2 regions of the Citrobacter sp. KH_055_1 genome follow, and region 1 is predicted to be linked to the other one. Evidence: predicted binding sites of a transcription regulator. Region 1 holds the regulator's gene; the other holds the start of a gene.
What was found. The regulator sigma-54, encoded in region 1, starts transcription at its own class of promoters, with help from an activator protein. The targets are predictions, from matches to a motif close to GTTGGCACANNTTTCGCTNT.
Positions count from the first base shown of each region.

Region 2: norV (anaerobic nitric oxide reductase flavorubredoxin) is a predicted target of sigma-54. The motif match lies at 1,450-1,469, and genes of this name have one in related genera.

Region 1 covers NZ_CM174473.1:489,074-494,407, reverse strand. Annotated here, with positions in the region: gene kdsC (3-deoxy-manno-octulosonate-8-phosphatase KdsC) at 1-536, shown strand, start outside; gene lptC (LPS export ABC transporter periplasmic protein LptC) at 533-1,108, shown strand; gene lptA (lipopolysaccharide ABC transporter substrate-binding protein LptA) at 1,077-1,631, shown strand; gene lptB (LPS export ABC transporter ATP-binding protein) at 1,638-2,363, shown strand; gene rpoN (RNA polymerase factor sigma-54) at 2,410-3,843, shown strand; gene hpf (ribosome hibernation promoting factor) at 3,866-4,153, shown strand; gene ptsN (PTS IIA-like nitrogen regulatory protein PtsN) at 4,237-4,728, shown strand; gene rapZ (RNase adapter RapZ) at 4,774-5,334, shown strand, end outside.
Region 2 covers NZ_CM174473.1:1,011,920-1,017,253, forward strand. Annotated here, with positions in the region: gene norV (anaerobic nitric oxide reductase flavorubredoxin) at 1-1,399, opposite strand, end outside; gene norR (nitric oxide reductase transcriptional regulator NorR) at 1,591-3,114, shown strand; gene gutQ (arabinose-5-phosphate isomerase GutQ) at 3,111-4,076, opposite strand; gene srlR (glucitol operon DNA-binding transcriptional repressor SrlR) at 4,069-4,842, opposite strand; gene gutM (transcriptional regulator GutM) at 5,049-5,334, opposite strand, start outside.

The DNA.
Region 1 (5,334 bases):
GTTATGGACCCGTCAGCGCTGAAGTCATCACCAGGGCAGAGAATATTCGTCTGCTGATCCTTGATGTGGATGGCGTACTGTCTGATGGCCTGATTTATATGGGCAACAACGGCGAAGAGCTCAAGGCGTTTAACGTCCGTGATGGCTACGGAATTCGTTGTGCGCTCACTTCCGGTATCGAGGTTGCTATTATTACCGGACGAAAGGCTAAACTTGTAGAAGACCGCTGTAACACGTTGGGGATTACCCATCTGTACCAGGGACAGTCGGACAAACTGGTCGCCTTCGACGATCTGCTCAACAAGCTGGCGATCGCGCCGGAACAGGTGGCATACGTCGGCGACGATCTGATCGACTGGCCGGTGATGGCGAAAGTCGGATTAAGCGTGGCGGTAGCGGATGCCCACCCGCTGCTGATCCCCCGTGCCGACTATGTCACGCGCATTGATGGAGGGCGCGGCGCGGTACGTGAGGTCTGCGATTTATTACTCCTGGCGCAGGGCAAACTGGACGAGGCCAAAGGTCAATCGATATGAGCAAAACCAGACGTTGGGTTATCATTCTACTGTCGCTGGCCGTCCTTGTGCTGATCGGTATTAACCTGGCAGACAAAGACGACACCACTCAGGTGGTAATCAATAACAACGAGCCGACCTATAAGAGCGAACATACCGACAGCGTCGTGTATAGCCCGGAAGGCGCACTGAGCTATCGACTTATCGCTCAACACGTTGAATATTATTCCGATCAGGCTGTTTCGTGGTTTACTCAACCGGTATTAACCACGTTTGATAAGGATAAAGTGCCGACCTGGTCTATCAAGGCTGATAAAGCCAAATTGACTGAGGATCGGATGCTGTATCTGTATGGCCATGTTGAAGTCAACGCCCTGGTGGCAGACTCTCAACTACGCAGAATTACGACCGATAACGCGCAGATTAACCTGGTGACGCAAGATGTCACCTCAAACGATCTGGTCACGTTGTATGGAACAACATTTAACTCCAGCGGACTGAAGATGCGCGGCAATTTACGCAGCAAGAACGCCGAGCTGATTGAAAAGGTTAGAACCTCATATGAAATCCAAAACAAACAAACTCAGCCTTAATCTTGTGCTTGCCAGCTCCCTTCTGGCCGCCAGCATTCCGGCATTTGCCGTCACCGGCGATACCGAGCAGCCGATTCACATTGAATCGGATCAGCAGTCCCTGGATATGCAGGGTAACGTGGTGACATTTACCGGTAATGTTATCGTGACGCAGGGCACCATCAAAATTAATGCCGATAAGGTTGTCGTGACCCGTCCGGGCGGTGAAGACGGTAAAGAAGTGATCGATGGCTACGGCAATCCGGCAACGTTTTACCAGATGCAGGATAACGGTAAACCCGTTAACGGCCATGCCTTACAGATGCACTATGAACTGGCAAAAGATTTCGTTGTGCTGACGGGTAAAGCCTATCTGGAGCAGGTGGACAGCAACATCACCGGCGACAAAATTACCTATCTGGTAAAAGAGCAGAAAATGCAGGCCTTCAGCGATAAAGGCAAACGCGTCACTACCGTTCTGGTGCCGTCACAGCTGCAGGATAAAAACAAAACCAAAGCTCCGGCAGAGAAAAAAGGTAACTGATTCGTTATGGCAACATTAACTGCAAAGAACCTTGCAAAAGCCTATAAAGGCCGCCGTGTGGTGGAAGACGTCAGTCTGACCGTCAACTCCGGGGAGATCGTCGGTCTGCTCGGCCCTAACGGTGCGGGCAAAACAACGACCTTTTACATGGTGGTGGGCATTGTGCCGCGCGATGCGGGCAACATCATCATCGATGACGAAGACATCAGCCTGCTGCCGCTGCATGCACGCGCCCGTCGCGGCATCGGTTATTTACCGCAGGAAGCCTCTATTTTTCGTCGTCTGAGCGTGTTTGATAACCTGATGGCGGTACTGCAAATTCGTGACGATCTCTCCAGCGAACAGCGCGAAGATCGTGCTAACGAATTGATGGAAGAGTTCCATATCGAACACCTGCGGGACAGCCTGGGACAGTCGCTATCCGGGGGGGAACGTCGCCGTGTGGAAATCGCTCGTGCATTGGCTGCAAATCCGAAATTTATCCTGCTGGATGAACCATTTGCGGGCGTTGACCCGATCTCCGTTATTGATATCAAACGTATCATTGAACACCTGCGCGACAGCGGACTGGGCGTGCTGATCACCGACCATAACGTGCGTGAAACGCTGGCGGTCTGTGAACGCGCCTATATTGTGAGTCAGGGACATCTGATAGCACACGGCACGCCAACCGAAATACTGCAAGACGAACACGTTAAGCGCGTATACCTTGGGGAAGACTTCAGACTCTGATAGGGTAGAAGACGTCACGTTACTGCAGGAGAAAACCACTCTGAACATGAAGCAAGGTTTGCAACTCAGGCTTAGCCAACAACTGGCAATGACGCCTCAGCTACAACAGGCTATCCGTCTGTTGCAGTTGTCTACGCTGGAACTTCAGCAAGAACTTCAGCAAGCGCTGGAAAGTAACCCACTGCTCGAGCAAACCGATCTTCACGACGAAATTGATACCCAGGAAAAACAGGACAGCGATTCCCTCGATACCGCAGATGCTCTCGAACAAAAAGAGATGCCGGAAGAACTGCCGCTGGATGCCAGTTGGGATGAAATTTACACCGCAGGCACACCGTCGGGCACCAGTGGGGATTACATCGACGACGAACTGCCTGTTTATCAGGGTGAAACCACGCAATCATTACAAGATTACCTGATGTGGCAAGTGGGATTGACCCCGTTCTCGGATACCGATCGCGCCATTGCGACGTCAATTGTCGATGCGGTTGATGACACCGGATATCTCACCGTTTCTCTGGATGATATTCTCGAGAGCATGGGTGATGACGACATTGGTCTCGATGAAGTCGAAGCCGTGCTAAAACGCGTTCAACGTTTTGATCCAGTTGGCGTGGCGGCGAAAGATCTCCGCGACTGCCTGTTGATTCAACTGTCGCAGTTTGACAAAGCCACAGCATGGCTGGAAGAAGCCCGCCTGATCATCAGCGATCACCTCGATCTGTTAGCCAATCACGATTTCCGCTCGCTCATGCGCGTTACCCGGTTGAAAGAAGATGTGCTGAAAGAAGCCGTCAACCTGATCCAGTCGCTGGATCCGAGACCCGGGCAGTCGATCCAAACCGGTGAGCCAGAGTACGTGATCCCAGATGTACTGGTGCGCAAACATAACGATCGTTGGGTCGTCGAACTGAACAGCGACAGCATTCCGCGTCTACAGATTAATCAGCACTATGCCGCCATGTGCAATGGCGCGCGCAACGATGCCGACAGCCAGTTTATTCGCACCAATCTCCAGGATGCAAAGTGGCTGATTAAAAGTCTGGAAAGCCGTAACGACACGCTGTTGCGCGTCAGTCGATGTATCGTTGAGCAACAGCAAGCCTTCTTTGAGAAAGGCGAAGAATTTATGAAGCCGATGGTGCTGGCGGATATCGCCCAAGCCGTCGAGATGCACGAATCAACCATTTCCCGAGTGACCACGCAAAAGTATCTGCACAGTCCACGCGGCATTTTTGAACTCAAGTATTTCTTTTCCAGCCACGTCAACACTGAGGGCGGGGGCGAAGCCTCTTCTACAGCGATACGCGCACTGGTGAAGAAATTAATTGCTGCGGAGAACCCTGCGAAACCGCTGAGTGACAGCAAGTTAACCTCTATGCTGTCAGAACAGGGTATCATGGTGGCACGCCGCACCGTTGCGAAGTACCGAGAGTCTTTATCCATTCCGCCGTCTAACCAGCGCAAACAGCTGGTCTGACCCAACCGATAAGGAAGACACTATGCAGCTCAACATCACTGGAAACAACGTCGAAATCACTGAAGCACTGCGTGACTTTGTGAACACAAAGTTCGCCAAACTTGAGCAATATTTCGACCGGATTAATCAGGTCTATATTGTGTTGAAGGTGGAGAAGGTGACACACATCTCGGATGCAACACTGCATGTGAACGGTGGCGAAATTCATGCCAGCGCGGAAGGTCAGGATATGTACGCCGCCATTGACGGTTTAATTGATAAACTGGCTCGGCAGTTAACAAAACATAAAGATAAACTGAAACAGCACTAACTTGTCCGGGCAGTTAGCGGGTGCAGGACGGCCTGTTGTGCAGCACAACGGGCCATTTGTACAGTTAGCGCTTAGGTGAAATTATGACAAATAACGATACGACTCTACAACTGAGTACTGTTCTTAACCAGGAATGTACGCGCTCTGGTGTTCACTGCCAAAGCAAAAAACGCGCTCTGGAAATCATCAGCGAACTGGCAGCAAAGCAGCTCAGCTTGCCTTCTCAGGTGGTATTTGAAGCCATTCTGACGCGTGAAAAAATGGGCAGTACCGGCATCGGCAATGGTATTGCCATTCCGCACGGAAAGCTGGAAGAAGACACGATGCGCGCGGTCGGCGTGTTTGTGCAGCTCGAAACGCCTATCGCATTCGACGCCATTGATAATCAACCGGTCGATCTGTTGTTCGCCCTGCTGGTTCCCGCAGACCAAACCAAGACGCATTTGCACACCTTGTCACTGGTTGCAAAACGTCTGGCGGATAAAACCATCTGTCGCCGCCTGCGTTCCGCGCAGAGCGATCAGGAGCTGTATCAAATCATCACGGACACCGAAGGTGTACAGGATGAAGCATAACAACCCAATGGCACCCTTTTTTGTCGTTGTGAGGAGAAACAGTACATGGTACTGATGATCGTCAGCGGTCGTTCAGGGTCAGGCAAATCTGTTGCCCTGCGAGCGCTGGAAGATATGGGTTTTTACTGCGTGGATAACCTTCCCGTAGTGCTGTTGCCCGATCTGGCCCGCACCCTGGCCGATAGCCAAATATCTGCGGCCGTCAGCATTGATGTGCGCAATATGCCTGAGTCACCAGAAATTTTCGAGCAGGCAATGAATAACCTGCCTGAAGGTTTCTCGCCGCAGCTGCTGTTCCTCGATGCTGATCGTAACACGCTGATCCGTCGCTACAGTGATACCCGTCGACTGCACCCACTCTCCAGCAAAAATCTGTCACTGGAAAGTGCTATCGATAAGGAAAGTGACTTACTGGAGCCACTGCGTTCTCGCGCGGACCTGATCGTCGATACCTCTGAAATGTCCGTGCACGAGCTGGCAGAAATGTTGCGTACCCGACTGCTGGGCAAACGTGAACGTGAACTGACCATGGTATTCGAGTCCTTTGGCTTCAAGCACGGCATCCCGATTGATGCGGATTACGTCTTTGACGTGCGCTTCCTGCCA
Region 2 (5,334 bases), 520 kb from region 1:
ATTCCGGGCACAGGAAGTTTTCCGGCACGTCGCTCCACGGTGTACCCGGTGCGACATCCTGCAGCGGCTCGCCTTTCTCTGGATCGTAGATCCACTGGCAAACGCTGCACTGCATGCAAGGTCCAAGGTCAGCGGCCGCGGCGGCGGCACAGGCGCACTCTTCCTCTTTGGTTGCGGCTTTGACGCTGGTTTCCGGCAGTGGAGCGAGCGCCCACTGACGTGCAATTTCACGACCGTGCTGACGGCACAGTTCCAGCGCATCCAGATCCGGGCGCCATTTGGCTTTCAGGCTCAGGGACATTTCAAAACCGGCATCCTGCAGACGCGTGGACAGACGGTCTACCGCACCGCCGCTCCAGCCGTGTGAGCCGAAGGCGCTGGCGCGTTTATTGCGAAAACGCAGGCCGGTCATCTCTTCGACCAGACCGGCGATCTTCGGCATCATCACGTTGTTCATCGTGGAGGTGCCGACCAGCACGCCTTTAGAGCGGAAGACGTTCGTCAGGACTTCGTTTTTATCGCTGCGGGCGACGTTAAAGATTTTCACTGCCACATTCGGGTCAACTTCGTTGATGCCCTGGGCAATGGCGTCGGCCATCATACGGGTGTTGTTGGACATGGTGTCGTAGAAAATGGTGATGCGGTCTTCCTGATAATCCGCCGCCCATTTCAGGTACATCTCAACGATCTGCGTTGGGTTGTCGCGCCATACCACACCGTGAGAGGTGGCAATCATGTCAACCGGCAGATTGAAGCCGAGGATTTCAGTGATTTTTGGCGTAACCAGGCGGCTGAACGGTGTCAGGATGTTGGCGTAGTAGCGCTGGCACTGTTCGAACAGTTCAGTCTGATCTACTTCGTCGTTGAACAGACGTTCGTCACAGTAGTGCTGACCAAAAGCATCGTTACTGAACAGCACGGCGTCACCGGTCATGTAAGTCATCATGCTGTCCGGCCAGTGCAGCATCGGGGTTTCAACGAAGATCAGCTGTTTGCCATTACCGATATCCAGTGAGTCACCGGTTTTTACCACGTTGAAGTTCCATTCCGGGTGATGGTGGTGGCCGGTGATGGAGTCAATAGCGTTAGCGGTGCAGTAAATCGGCGTGTCCGGGATGCAGGACATCAGCTCGGTCAGCGCACCGGCGTGGTCTTCTTCTGCATGGTTAATGATGATGTAGTCAATATCTGCCAGGTCAATTTCATTGCGCAGATTCTGCACGAATTCACGGCTAAACTTGTGGTCTACTGTATCGATCAGGACATTTTTTTCTTCACGGATAAGATAGCTGTTGTAGCTGCTACCGCGCAGCGTTTTGTATTCGGTCCCGTGGAAATCACGAACTTCCCAGTCACGTTGGCCAACCCAATGAATGTTATTTTTAACCAGAATAGACATAGCAACCTCAGTAATTAATTTAGCGTGTTTCTAAAAAAGATGTTTTGCTTATTGCAGGTTGCGTGCCAACTTTTTATTTAATTGATTTATAACAGTTTAATGTTTTACCTCTCTAAATGAGCTGTCAAAATGACTATGCTTTTTGTTGTCAATATGACAATATGCATTGTCAAAATGACAATGAGGTAGCCATGAGTTTTTCCGTTGATGTGCTGGCGGGTATCGCCATTGAATTACAAAGCGGTATTGGGCATCAGGATCGTTTTCAACGCCTGATCACGACGCTGCGTCAGGTGCTGGAGTGTGATGCGTCGGCGCTGCTGCGCTATGAATCACGACAGTTTATTCCGCTGGCGATCGACGGGCTGGCGCAGGATGTTCTCGGCAGACGTTTTACGCTGGAGGGGCATCCGCGTCTGGAAGCGATTGCCCGCGCCGGGGACGTGGTGCGTTTTCCAGCCGACAGCGATTTGCCCGATCCGTACGATGGGCTGATCCCCGGCCAGGAAAGCCTGAAGGTCCATGCCTGCATTGGGCTGCCGCTGTTTGCCGGACAAAATTTGATTGGCGCGCTGACGCTGGATGGTATGGAGCCAGATCAGTTCGATGTCTTCAGCGATGAAGAGCTTAGGTTGATTGCCGCACTGGCGGCGGGGGCGCTGAGCAATGCGCTGCTGATTGAACAGCTGGAAAGCCAGAATATGCTGCCGGGTTCGTCCACCGCTTTCGAACAGGTGACGGAAACGCAGATGATAGGCCTGTCGCCTAATATGATGCAGCTGAAAAAAGAGATTGAAATTGTGGCAGGCTCCGATCTTAACGTCTTAATCAGCGGCGAAACGGGAACCGGGAAAGAGCTGGTGGCGAAAGCAATTCATGAAGGCTCTCCGCGTGCGGTGAATCCGCTGGTGTATCTTAACTGTGCCGCGTTGCCAGAAAGCGTCGCGGAAAGCGAACTGTTTGGCCATGTGAAAGGTGCCTTTACCGGGGCCATCAGCAACCGTAGCGGCAAGTTCGAAATGGCGGACAACGGCACGCTGTTCCTGGACGAGATTGGCGAACTGTCACTGGCGTTGCAGGCCAAGCTGCTGCGCGTGTTGCAGTACGGTGATATTCAGCGAGTGGGTGACGATCGCAGCCTGCGGGTGGATGTTCGCGTGCTGGCAGCCACCAACCGTGATTTACGCGAAGAGGTGCTGGCCGGGAATTTCCGTGCCGACCTGTTCCACCGTCTGAGCGTCTTTCCCCTTTCGGTACCGCCGCTGCGTGAGCGCGGTGAAGATGTGGTTTTGCTGGCGGGTTATTTTTGCGAACAGTGCCGGCTGCGGCTGGGACTTTCCCGTGTGGTGCTAAGCCCTGGTGCGCGTCGCCATCTGCTGAGCTACGGTTGGCCGGGTAACGTGCGTGAGCTGGAACATGCTATTCATCGTGCGGTGGTGCTGGCCAGGGCAACAAGGGCAGGGGATGAAGTGGTGCTGGAGCCGCAGCACTTTGCCTTACAGGAAGAGGCGCATACGCCGCAGGCTGAAGCCGACGTCATGGCGGAGATCCCGCAGAATCACAATCTGCGCGAAGCCACGGAGTCTTTTCAGCGGGAGATGATCCGCCGGGCGCTGGCGCAGAATAACCATAGCTGGGCGGCAAGCGCGCGGGCGCTGGAAACCGACGTCGCCAACCTGCATCGGCTGGCGAAGCGTCTGGGACTGAAGGATTAGAGAATGCCCGCCTGATAAAAATCCTGCAGGTTAATTGCGCCGGTGAGTTTGCCGTTTTCATCCACCACCGGTGCGGCAGTGATTTTGCGCTTCATCAGAACCTCTTTGGCGTCAATCGCGCGGCTTTGTGCCTGCAGCGTGACGCCATTCGGGGTCATCGCTTCGCGTACTTCCGTGCTGAGTGCGCCGCCACCAACCAGCCAGCGACGCAGGTCACCGTCGGTAAAGACACCTTTCACCAAAGACTGTTCGTCGCAGACCGCCACCAGACCCAGACCGGTGCGGCTCAGTTCCAGCATGGCGTCCATAACGCTGGTAGTAAGCGTCACCTGCGGTACGGCGTCGTCGCGGCGCATCAGGTGGTGCACCTTGTTTAACAGACGAGCGCCCAGTGCTCCGGCTGGATGAGAACGCGCAAAATCCTCTTCGTTAAAACCGCGCGCTTGCATGACGGCAATTGCCAGCGCATCGCCCATCATCAGTGTGTTGACGGTGCTGGAGGTGGGTGCCAGACGCATCGGACAGGCTTCACGTTCAACCGAAATATCCAGTACGGCTTTGGCGGCCAGACCTAATGGCGAGGTGGGTTTTCCGGTCATCGCCAGCAGCGCGACGGATTTGTCTTCCAGACGCGGAATGATGAGATCCAACTCTTTCGCGCCGCCAGAGTAGGAGATGAAGAGCATCACATCGCGGCTTTCAATCATGCCTAAGTCGCCGTGCAGTGCTTCCGCTGGATGCACGAAGAATGCCGGGGTGCCGGTGCTGGCGAGGGTCGCGGCGATTTTTTTGCCAATATGGCCAGATTTACCAATTCCGGAGACAATCACTTTGCCTTCGCAGTGGATGATAGTATTGGCGGCACGAACAAAGTCATCGCCGAGGCGTTCTGGCAGTCGGCTGGCTTCCTGGAGTTCCAGCATTAACGTCTGACGGCCCGCGTTCAGTAGTGCATCACTCATTGGTTTCTCCGGTTATGATCACTTCTATCCCTTTTGCTTCCAGCGCCTGACGAAATACAGGGTCGATGCCCGCATCAGTAATCAGCTTGTCGACGCTTTCCAGACTGCATACCACATTGGGGCTTTTGCGCCCGAATTTCGACGAGTCCGCCATCAGAATTACTTCGCGAGCGGCATTGCACATCGCCTTGCTGACGGTATAGACCTCATTAAAAGTGGTCACACCCGCATTCAGATCGATGCCGTCGGTCCCCATGAAGAGTTTATCAAAGCTGAACTGCTCGAAGGCATTTTCTGCCAGCTGTCCGTGAAATGACGCCGATTTTTTGCGAAATGTCCCGCCGGGCATCAGGATAGTTTGCTCGTTGTCCAGTTCCGAAAGGGCGTTAACAATGTGCAGGCTGTTGGTCATCACGGTGATGTTACTAAAGCGGGTGAGCATCGGCACCATCTGCAAAACGGTGCTGCCTGCGTCGAGAATGATTGAGTCGCCGTCGTGAATAAAACGCACGGCGGCTTCGGCAATTTGCGCTTTTTTATGCGTGTTGATTAGCGTTTTGTGATCGATGGGCGGGTCAGATTCGTCTTTGTTTAATACTACGCCGCCATAGGTGCGAATGACGGTGCCGGCATTTTCCAGAGTGACCAGGTCTTTGCGAATGGTCGTGCCGGTTGTGTCAAAGTAGTGGGCCAGTTCTTCAACCGAGCATTTTCCCTGCTTTTGCAGGTGCTCCAGTATGGCAGCCTGACGCTGACGAGGTTTCATAGGCGTGATTACCCTGACTTATGTATATACCCGTCATACTTCAAGCTGCATGTGCGTAGGCTTTATTCGGCCTTACGGCCTCACCCCTTCGGGGCCAGCGCAAGCGCTGTTCAAAACAGCCGAGGCGTTTTGTCCTGCAACTCGAATTATTTAGGGTGTAGGTTGCAAAATGATAATTTCGCAAGCTAATAGCATTCATAACGAAATTATCCATGTTTCAGTTTAAGCGCCAATGATAGTGCATTTTGGGAGAGAGGATCATGGGGAAAGATCACATCAGGCTGTAATTCATCAAGATGTTTGCCCATTATCGGGGCAATTTTGCCTGGTCTGGCGAATACGGTAAGACCTTTCATAAATAACGTATCAGTTACCCGCTGTTGCTCATCCAGAGCGATAGCAACCACAACGCGCGGTTTAAAACGTCCGCCGGAACGCCCGACGCCGACCCGACCCTGCTGACAAAGCTTGTCGAACGCGCGATTAAAGCGG